One region of the Pelorhabdus sp. sgz311002 genome, then DNA from elsewhere that is predicted to be linked to it. Evidence: riboswitches for the same ligand, from Rfam matches in the RefSeq annotation. Region 1 holds a riboswitch; the other holds the start of a gene.
The links. Region 1 has a riboswitch for cobalamin ahead of cobT (nicotinate-nucleotide--dimethylbenzimidazole phosphoribosyltransferase). Riboswitches for the same ligand answer to the same signal wherever they lie in the genome.
Positions count from the first base shown of each region.

Region 2: another riboswitch for cobalamin. It lies ahead of AC0NJP_RS02755 (MATE family efflux transporter); the one in region 1 lies ahead of cobT (nicotinate-nucleotide--dimethylbenzimidazole phosphoribosyltransferase).

Region 1 covers NZ_JBWBCL010000004.1:258,029-263,335, reverse strand. The annotation lists gene AC0NJP_RS08890 (response regulator transcription factor) at 189-845, shown strand; gene cobT (nicotinate-nucleotide--dimethylbenzimidazole phosphoribosyltransferase) at 850-2,805, opposite strand; cobalamin riboswitch at 2,892-3,088, opposite strand; gene AC0NJP_RS08880 (cache domain-containing protein) at 3,269-5,275, shown strand; gene AC0NJP_RS08875 (M20 peptidase aminoacylase family protein) at 5,292-5,307, opposite strand, start outside.
Region 2 covers NZ_JBWBCL010000001.1:531,801-537,107, forward strand. The annotation lists gene pknB (Stk1 family PASTA domain-containing Ser/Thr kinase) at 1-161, shown strand, start outside; gene rsgA (ribosome small subunit-dependent GTPase A) at 191-1,072, shown strand; gene rpe (ribulose-phosphate 3-epimerase) at 1,069-1,722, shown strand; cobalamin riboswitch at 1,928-2,109, shown strand; cobalamin riboswitch at 2,222-2,404, shown strand; gene AC0NJP_RS02755 (MATE family efflux transporter) at 2,571-3,911, shown strand; gene nikB (nickel ABC transporter permease) at 4,063-4,986, shown strand; gene nikC (nickel transporter permease) at 4,987-5,307, shown strand, end outside.

The DNA of each region.
Region 1 (5,307 bases):
AAAGCCTAGAACTCCTCTGCCTTAAATCATAATATGGCAAAATTGCGACAAAACTCCCAGACTCGCTTAAACCCAGCGATTCGCATCGAAGAAGATTTATATGTATCGGATAGAGGAACCACGCTGAATTTGTCCAATTATTCAAACATAACCTGAAAATAGGAACTGATAACAGCGAGGTGAAAACTATGGCTGCAGAACCGCTGCCCAAAATTCTCATTGTCGATGATGAAGAAAACTACTTAAACTCTCTGCGCCGCATTTTACAAGCAACCTTTACAGTTACCACAACGCGCGACCCCTTACAGGCTTTAAAATTAGTGGAACATCATGGCCCATTTACTGTTATTATTTCCGATTTTCGCATGCCTGTTATGAATGGCATTGAATTATTTTCGCGCATCTTAGCACTTGACAATGAAGCCCAGCGCATTTTGATTACCGGTCACGCCGAGCTGCAAATGACCATTGATGCCATTAACCATGGTAAAATCAATGCTTTTTTAACCAAACCTACGCCAGCTTCGGCCATTCGTTCTGTCGTGTTAAGCGCCTTGCACGCCTATCAAAAACAAAAAGAATCAAAGAATCTCCCTGTTAACAATTCACACCAGACTGCCGCCCCCACTTTGGAAAAGGACGCTCCCAATATTCTCTTAACAGTAAAAGAAAAGGAGATTCTACAACTAGTCGCCAGAGGTCATTCGAATGCTGAAATCGCCCAAGAGCTTCATATTACGGTCGGTACAGTCAAAACCCATCTCAACAATCTCTTTAGTAAATTTGCTGTAAGCAATCGTAGTAAATTAGCTGCTCTTGGCACAGAGTTCGGTTTTATAAAGTAACAGTCTATTCTCGCACGGCTTTATCTTGTCGCAATGCCCCTGGCCCATCCTGCGCCACAGAAACTTCAGCCTCGCCAAAAGTTTTCATATCACTCAAAACATGCAAAGAAGCATTAAAGAGTGAAAATCCTAGCAAAGCGCCCATTCCCGCAGGCTTCGTAAGCTGCAATGAGAAATAAGCGCAAAGGTCTAGTTGCGTCAGCGCTCCTGTCGCTTCTGCCGTAAAGGGCAAATGAGATGCCACCAAATGGTCTTTTACCGTCGAATTCAGCTCAACAGCAACCAAAGCAGCTGCTAAAGCAGCGTCATCGTCTAAAACAACTGCGCAACCATAGCTGGCAGCACCTAAAATTAGGCCTGCTAAAAAGCAGATGTTCTGTGAATGTTCGAGTCTTGCCAATCGTGGCAGTAAGGTTTGGCCGTCGCTTCGGGCAAGCAGGGTCTTGGCTGCAGCCATCTCTTGACTTACAAGTTCTAGGCTGCCAATGCCAATAATCTCGTTTGATAGAGCGGCTTGCTTGCTAAAGTCAACTCCCGCCTGAACCAACTGCCTCACACCTTGTTCTGTAGGAAATTCGGACGCTTCTTCGTGACGGCAAACAAGAATCTCTGCGCCAAAATGCTTGCTAAAGGCTTGAAGCACTTTGAACTTTGCTACAAACTCATTCTCGTTTTCGCTGGATTGGCAAGGACCTGTTAAAATCAACTTCTTGTCGCAAGATCGGGGCCGTGGCTGACCGATAATGCCTGCTAGCTTTCGCCCAAGTTCTTCAAATGCTTTAAGACTCCCCAAAGGCTTGGTTAAATTGTCAAGACGAAGTTGGCATTTTTCCATAGCCGCCTCATCTAAGGGCCTAATACTTGGCAGCTCCGACTCGCTCTGATCTATTGCAGCTAAATTTTGCCGCCAAAAACTGAGGCCCTCTGCTGACTTAAGCCAGTCGCCATCAAAGAGACGACACGCGCCCTTTAATAAATCAACAACGACGGAGGCGCCGATCGCCTCGCCAAGTCTTACGCCAACATCCACACACGCTTCCAGTCCAAGAAAAGATAAGGCAATGCGATGAGCTGGTTCTCCTGACAAATGGGATGACAAAATATAGGGCTGACAACGCGGTGAAATCGCATAGGCAATCATCGCCGCAGCTGTTGTATTCAGTCCGTCGATCACAACAGCCGCACGGTTTGCAGCGCAACCTAAAACAACGCCTGCTAAAGCCCCGATTTCAAACCCGCCAATCTTGCTAAGTACATCGAGACCATCACCGCAATCAATCTGATTTATAGCCAGAGCCTTGCGAACAACCTCAACTTTCACCTTCATGCGACTATCTGATATTCCAGTTCCCCGACCAGTTACAACTTCTGGAGCTAAGCCAGTAAAAGCTGCTACAATCGCTGCACTAGCCGTAGTATTGCCAATTCCCATTTCGCCAAGACAAAAGCAAGTATAACCTTGTCTTACTCTTTCTGTGACCAGAGCAATCCCTGCTTCGACAGCGGCAATCGCTTCTTGCCGCGTCATTGCTGGACCTTCCGTAAAATCTTTCGTGCCATAGGCAATTTTTCGTTGCACAAGACCTGGCACAAAGGATAAATCTCCCGCTATACCCATATCGACAACCACAAGATCGGAACCGGAATAATTAGCAAAAGCATTGGCCGTACCGCCTTGGGCTAGCAGATAATTTGCCGTCATTTCTTTAGTGGTCTCGATCGGATAGGCACTAATACCTTGTTTGGCAACGCCATGATCGGCTGATGCCAAGATAATAGCGCTTTTAGGCGCAAGCGGCCTTTCCTGCCGAGTGATGCCAGCATATTGAACCACCATTTCCGCCAGTTTCCCTAGCTGGCCTTTACTTGACGAAAGTTCCTGCAAATGTCCATTTGCTTGCGCCATAGCGGCTTGGTCAAGCGGCTCTATGTTTTGTATTGCTTGTTGTAATAAATCCACCGAATCTCCCCCATTATCACGATAAATTTTTCATAAAAAAAAGACTTTTGGGAGTTATCGTTCCCAAAAGTCTTTTTTTCCATAAAGACTATCTTACAGTTTAGGCAGGTTTCCTGGCTCCCGATTCATTAGTATCCACGCCTTCCCCGATAGCTGAGTGGCAATTTGTGGAACCTCCTCGGTACAGTGGCGGGCCCGCGCTTACACATGGAAAACCATGCTCAGACTTCCCTATTATCCGCTTTTACCTTCCAAAAGCGGCACCTAAACTAAATTATCTAATTGCCAAAATTATAGCAAGCCGTTGTAAAGGCGTCAAGACTCTTAAAGAAAAACAAGAATAATTTTTGCAATTTTCCTACTAAAAAAAGGAGTTCGCGCTGAAATCGCAAATATTATAGAATAATATTTTTCTTCATTTTTCGACAATTATGTAGAATCGAAAGATTCAAAGGAGGACCCTATGAAACTAGACACGCTAAGCCGTCAGTTTCGTGCGTGGACAATTTTACTAATTTTAGCGCCCAGCCTCCTCACGATGGCAATTTATGCAGCAAATCAAGTCAAACTTACCAAACAGCAGAATTTAGAACTCATCAGCCAACGGGTCGCTTTTCAGGAACGCCTGATTAACTACTGGCTAGATGAACGGGCCAATGACATTCTCAGTCTAAGTGAAATAGAATCCATTCGCCAGCTTGATTATAAGCAATTCTATGATATGCTGCAGTCAGTACAGCATAGTAATAAAAATTTTGATTCTCTATCGTATATTGACAAAGACGGTTACTTCCGTTTTTCTACGCTCAATCGTCCGATTCAATTTCCCCAAGCAACCAATCAGCCTTACTATCAAGCCGCCCTTGCGGGCCAAAGTTCGATCTCAGATATTGTAATTGGTCGCAACAGTGGCCGCTCCATTATCAATTTTTCCTCACCGATTTATGATCATCAGGGACAATTCCAAGGCGTTTTGCTCGGATCAGTCCGAACTCAGACGCTTGAAAACTTACTACGAGATAACTGGATTGGCAAAACAGGCGAAATTCTGCTTATCAATCAGGCAGGCGTTATGCTGACTGAACCGCGTTATCTAGAGCAACTCATTGAATCAGGTCAAGTCGAGACAAGCGCTAAGTTAAAAATGAAGCTGCCCATAGAGAATTTACAATTAATTCAGCTTGGCCAAACAGGTACAGCCTCCTGGATTGACTACCAGGGAAAGAACGTGCTAGTAGCCTATCATGCTTTGCCAGAACGAGGCTGGACGCTTATTGGGTCCATACGTGAAGAAGAAGTTATGGCCCCATTGTATCAACAGCTGAAAATCATGGGAATTGAAATGCTTTTGCTGCTATTATTTATCTACCCGATTGCAATCTGGGCAACCCGTCAATTGCAGCAACCAATCACTTGGCTAACTGAGCAGGCCAACCGAATTGCCAATGACGACTTCCGTTCACTCCGTGGTTCTGATGCCATGAATATGCCACAAGAACTGCGTCTGCTCTGCCAAACTTTCATTGCTATGAGTCTTAAGATCAAAGATACGATTGGTCTGCTCCGCGAGAAAGAAGCACAGCTTGAAGAACAAGTCGAAAAAATCCAAACAGTAAATGCCTGCCTTGAAGGTGAAATTTCCGAACATCAAGCAACACAAAATTTGCTCTACCATTTAAACATCAATCTGGAAAATAAAGTACTTGAACGGACTTATGAATTGCAGGATGAACTGGTGCTGGCAGGACGTGTCCAAAAATCAATGCTGCCAATCGCCCAGGAAAACGACAAAGTAAAGATCATTCCGCTCTTTGAACCGCTAAACATCGTAAGCGGCGATTTTTACGGCTATCAATGGTCCGCCGCAGGCGACAAATTGCATGGTTATTTACTTGACGTGACAGGTCATAGCGTAGCCGCCGCACTCCATACCTCAGCAATCAGCAGCTTGCTCACGGAAACTATGACCAAAAAAGGCGATTGGACGCTAGATTCGCTCTATGAACTAAACGAATATCTACTACATTATTTTCCTGATAACACCTTTGCAGCTTTACTTACTTTCACCTTTGACTTTAAACAGCATACTTTATCTTGCATGTCTGGCGGCATTAACTATTTTTGGACTGCTAGCAAAGCCGCAAGTACCATGATTACTTTACCAGGAATCTACCTTGGCATTACTAAGAATCCTGAATTTGGCACGATCACGCTACCGCTCGAAGACGATGCTGCCTTTTATCTCATGACTGACGGCCTCTATGAAAGCCTACAAGGCGAAGTGAATGCTCACTGCCACAATTTTGACGCTGCCGTACAAAAGCTACGAGACCTTAGTAAGAACAAACCTCATGACGACTGTTCCGCCTTGTGTTTTGCCATAAAGTCCTTGCAAAAAGATACACAAAATCGACAGCTACTTAATAATCAGCAGCCGCCTGATTCTGTGTATCAAAGAAAAGAAAACTAGTATTCAATAAATGGGTCTATGCTTTTATTCCC
Region 2 (5,307 bases), on a different contig from region 1:
AGACGGTTCAAATTGTTGTTACCGATAGCAATGGACGGCGCGTTGTCTATGAAAATGTTCATAAACCAGGCGATAAGATTGAAAAGCAGTTAGAAGGAACCGGAACAGTTCGGGTTCAGCTTTATATTAATGGTAGCTTGTCACAGGAACAAAATTTATAAGGAGAGATGCTGGTGCTCAGAAGATATCTATGGTAATGACAGGTGTTGTTGTAAAGGCTTATGGCGACTATTACAGTGTCCAGACAAATCAAAAGGTAATTTTATGTACAGTGAAGGGACGAATGAAACAAGAACGGTTTACCTTAGTTGTCGGCGATCAAGTAGATTATAAGGTAACAGGGGAAGGCAAGGGAATCATCGAGAAAATTCATCCCCGCACTTCGCTATTAAAGCGTCCGCTTGTTGCTAATATCAGTCAAGTTGTCGTAACCTTTGCCTGTTGTAATCCTGACTATTCCCTTGATTTGATTGATCGTTTCTTAGTTCTTGTGGAATCGAGTGCACTGCAGCCTATTCTTTGCTTTAATAAAGTGGATCTAGCTGACCGCGATGAGATGGAAGCCGTAGCAGAAATTTATCGCCGTATCGGTTATAAAGTGTTTTTTACCGATGCAAAATCCGAAGCAGGAATTAGCGAATTACGTGCTTTGCTTGATGGTGAAATCACTGTTTTTTCAGGACCAAGCGGTGCCGGAAAGTCTACGTTGCTTAATGCCATTGAATCAGGCTTACTGCTTAAAACGGGGCAGGTAAGTGATAAAATTGGTCGGGGACGCCATACAACGCGTCACGCAGAACTGCTTCCGTTGAAGTCAGGCGGCTTTGTTGTTGATACACCAGGATTTTCCTTTACGGAAATCACTTTGCCGGAGGATACTGTGAAAACCTGCTTTCCCGAGTTTTATGAGTTACCACAAGCATGTAAATTTAGTTCCTGTCTTCATGATAAAGAGCCGCAGTGTCAAGTGAAGGAAGCTGTGGCTCAAGGCAGAATTTCGTCGAGCCGCTATGAAAACTATGTGACAATTCTGCATGAAGCGCAGGCTAATAAGAAGGGATATGGAAAATGAGTACAATAAAAGTAGCTCCTTCAATTTTATCGGCAGATTTTTCTCAGCTTGGCGCTGAAGTAGCGAAGCTGGAGGAAGTGGGAGCCGACTATATTCACATTGATGTTATGGATGGTCATTTTGTTCCGAATTTGACCTTTGGGGTGCCTGTTGTGGCTGCTATTCGTTCTTTTACTAAGCTGCCTTTTGATGTGCATTTGATGGTAGAAAAGCCTGAGGAATATGTAATTCCTTTTGCGAAAGCTGGCGCCGATATTCTAACAGTTCATGCCGAAGCGACAGTGCATCTTCATAAGCTCTTACAGGAAATCCATAAAGAAAATATGAAAACAGGTGTTTCGCTGAACCCGGCAACGCCGCTTTCCCTGATTGAAGAGGTTTTGCCAGATATTGATATGGTATTATTAATGAGTGTAAATCCTGGTTTTGGCGGTCAGGCCTTTATTCCAGCAGTAACCGATAAGATTGCACGTTTGCGCCGCATGATTGAAGAGCGGGATCTCAAAACGGAAATTGAAGTCGATGGTGGCATCAGCCCTGCTAATGCCAATATTGTTACTGCAGCAGGCGCTACGGTTTTAGTCGCTGGATCAGCTGTTTTTTCCGCGAAAGATCAAGCAGCAGTGATTCGCGCTTTAAAAGGCTGCTAAATTTCTTAACGGTGATATGTTCCTGTTTACTATTTATAAAATGAAAAACGCTTAAATCCCTTGGAATGTAAAGGATTTAAGCGTTTTTGTTTTTGAGTTTATCTTGATACTATTATAAATTAAACACGCAATATTTTGAAAGGTTTGACATATATTGTGATAAATGGTATACTAATTATGAAATGTAAAATGATGTATAATGAAAATTGCATAGTTTGGGATAGGTGCCCGCAAGGGCTTAATAGGGAAGTCCGGTGAAGTACCGGCGCGGTCCCGCCACTGTAATAGGGAGTGAGTCCAAAAAATACCACTGAGGCAAACGTCTTGGGAAGGTTTGGATAAACTATGATCTAGAGCCAGGAGAACTGCCTATCTGTCAGTCACCGTTTTTTTACCCACGAGCGATGGGGAGGGGATTAAATGAGAATAATTTATCTTGTGATGCCAAACCTCCCTGTTTTATGCAGGGAGGTTTTTTAGTATTTCCGAGCAGGGGTTAATTAAATATGTCAAAGTAGGTGCCCGCAAGGGCTTAATAGGGAAGTCCGGTGAAGTACCGGCGCGGTCCCGCCACTGTAATAGGGAGTGAGTCCAAAAAAATACCACTGAGACAAACGTCTTGGGAAGGTTTGGATAAACTATGATCTAGAGCCAGGAGAACTGCCTATTTTATAATCACCGCTATACCTGCGAGCGACGGGGAGGGGATTTGGATAATTGACAGATGCTTTTTAGCAAACATTTTAATTATTTTTCAAATCTCTTGACTTTACGTCAGGAGATTTTTTTGTGTGTTTTACCAAATGTACAGTCTCTTGTGTAAATTATGAAAATATTATGGAGGTATCGTGACCATTTTTGCTGCAGCAATGAGTAGTGATAATAAAAAATTTCTCAGCTTGGCTGTTCCATTGATTATTTCTTCCATTTCAACACCACTCCTTGGCGTAGTCGATACGGCTGTCATGGGGCGATTCCCTCAGGCGGCTTATATTGGCGGCGTAGCAATTGCTACTTTGATTTTCAATACTATGTATTGGCTGCTTGGTTTTCTTAGGATTAGTACTTCTGGGTTTAGTGCGCAGGCTAGTGGGACAGGAGATAAAAAGACTATTACCTCTGCGCTGTTGCGGCCTATGGCGATTGCTTTTATTTTGGGCGTACTGCTTGTAGTCTTGCAGTATCCAATCAAAATTGCCGCTTTTATGCTAGTGACACCGAGTGATGCTGTCAGGACATTAGCAGAAACCTATTATGATATTCGAATTTGGGGAGCGCCTTTTGTATTGACTGGCTATGTAATGAATGGCTGGCTAGCAGGCATGTCTAAAGTCAAACTGTCCCTGTGTTTACAGATCTTCATGAACATCTTGAATATTTTACTGGTATTACTGTTTGTTCGGATAGGGGGCATGGCTGCCGATGGTGTGGCAACAGCAACCCTCATTTCGGAAATAGCGGCTACGGTCCTAGGGCTTGTTTTGATTTACCATATCAAAGAAGTGTCAATTACCGGGATTTCCTTGGCGATATTCTGTAATATAGCGGCGTTCACCGCCATGATGAAGGTCAATAGGGATTTATTTATACGAACAGTATGCCTCTTGTCAGTATATAATCTGATGGCTATATACGGCATGCGATATGGGGAGGTTGTACTAGCGGCTAATGCTGTATTGATGCAAATTCATTTTGTTATGGCCAATTTGCTCGGCGGGATCGGCAATACCGCTACAATATTAGTGGGGAAAGCCATAGGAGGAAAAGATGGTAAGTTGTACAAAAGTACAGTCCAATTAACTGCATTTTGGGGCTGGGTTACGGCATTTCTTTTGTTTGGCGGGGTTTGTTTATTTAAAAACGCGGTGATTGGACTTTTTACTAATCTTAGTGAAGTGAAGCAACTAGCTGACCTGTATATATATTGGGTCGGTCTATTTCCTTTGAGCGCTGTTTGGGGGCTGCAGCTTTATGGCATTTTTGCAGGCGCAACATTGTCGACTCCTATCAGGAATTCTATGCTCTATTCGCTATTGGGCTGTCTCATTGTTTTTTTATTAGGAGAACCATTCTTAGGAAACCATGGCATATGGTTGGCCTTTACGGTATTCAGCCTGGGAAGATCGATATTTCTTTGGATCTATTTACCAGGGCTTAACAAAAAAGTTGCAGTCATTGCAGAAAAATAAAAAGAAGCGTTAATAAAAAGAAGCGTTAATAAAAAGAAGCGTTAATAAAAAGAAGCGTTAATAAAAAGAAGCGTTAATAAAAAGAAGCGTTGTTCCCAAATAACAATATAGCTAAAACAAAGGAGCGGGTGTCTTGACTAAAAAACAATTTATGCAGCGTTTGCTGCAAATGGGCATTACCCTTATTGGCGTAAGCTTTCTGACATTTTGCCTAATGTATCTTTCACCAGGGGATCCAGTAGCTATGCTGCTAGAGGTAGGAGATACCATTGTGTCGGAAGAAACAATTGCGGAGACAAGGGCTCAGTTAGGTCTCGATCAACCATTTCATGTTCAGTATTTTCTCTGGGTTACTGGTGTCTTACAAGGCGATATGGGCATGTCCTATTCGGCAAAAATGCCTGTAGCTGAGCGGCTCTGGCAATGTTTGCCTGGTACATTGGCGCTAGCAGGTTCAGCTCTTGTTATGATGCTACTTATTTCAGTGCCTTGCGGTATTCTTTCCGCTGTATATAGAAATCGCGCCGTAGATTATTTGATTCGCGGTTTTTCTTTTGTGGGCGTGTCCATGCCGAGTTTTTGGGTAGGACTTATTTTATTGTATATTTTTGGCCTGAAACTACGGCTGTTTCCTATTGCTGGCGGTGTAGTGTCTTTGGACCGAATCGTATTGCCCGCGTTTACCCTAGCGATTGCCATGTCTGCAAAATATACGCGGCAGGTGCGGACTGCCGTACTAGAGGAACTAGGGCAAGATTATATCATTGGTGCAAAGACTAGAGGACTTCCTCTGAAAAAAATTATTTGGCGGCATGTGCTGCCGAATGCCTGCTTACCGCTCATTACTTTGCTGGGGCTATCTATTGGGTGGCTTCTGGGCGGGGTGGCTGTAATTGAGATGGTTTTTTCCTGGCCGGGGCTTGGCAAGATGGCTGTGCATGCTATTGAAATGCGTGACTATCCTCTGGTACAGGGGTTTGTGCTTTGGATCGCCGTGTTATATACAGCAATGAATTTATTAGTGGATGTTTCTTATACTTTGCTTGATCCACGGCTGAAGAAAGGCGGGAACTAAGTGTCACTTAGGGAAAAAGACAAATTTTTGTTTGGATTGTATTCGTTTTTAGTACTGTTAATTGCTGCTATTGCCATTTTTGCGCCATGGCTAGCGCCATATGACCCCTATGAGGCGACCATGCGGCATTCGCTGTTGGCACCATCGACTGAACATGTACTTGGAACAGATAAACTGGGCCGTGACTGCTTGACCCGAATCCTCTATGGAGCTCGGACGTCTCTGCTTATGACTTTATCCCTAGTTGTTCTTATTTCAGGGATAGGAACGTTTATTGGCATTCTTTCCGGCTATTTAGGCGGTAAAGTGGATATGGCGCTC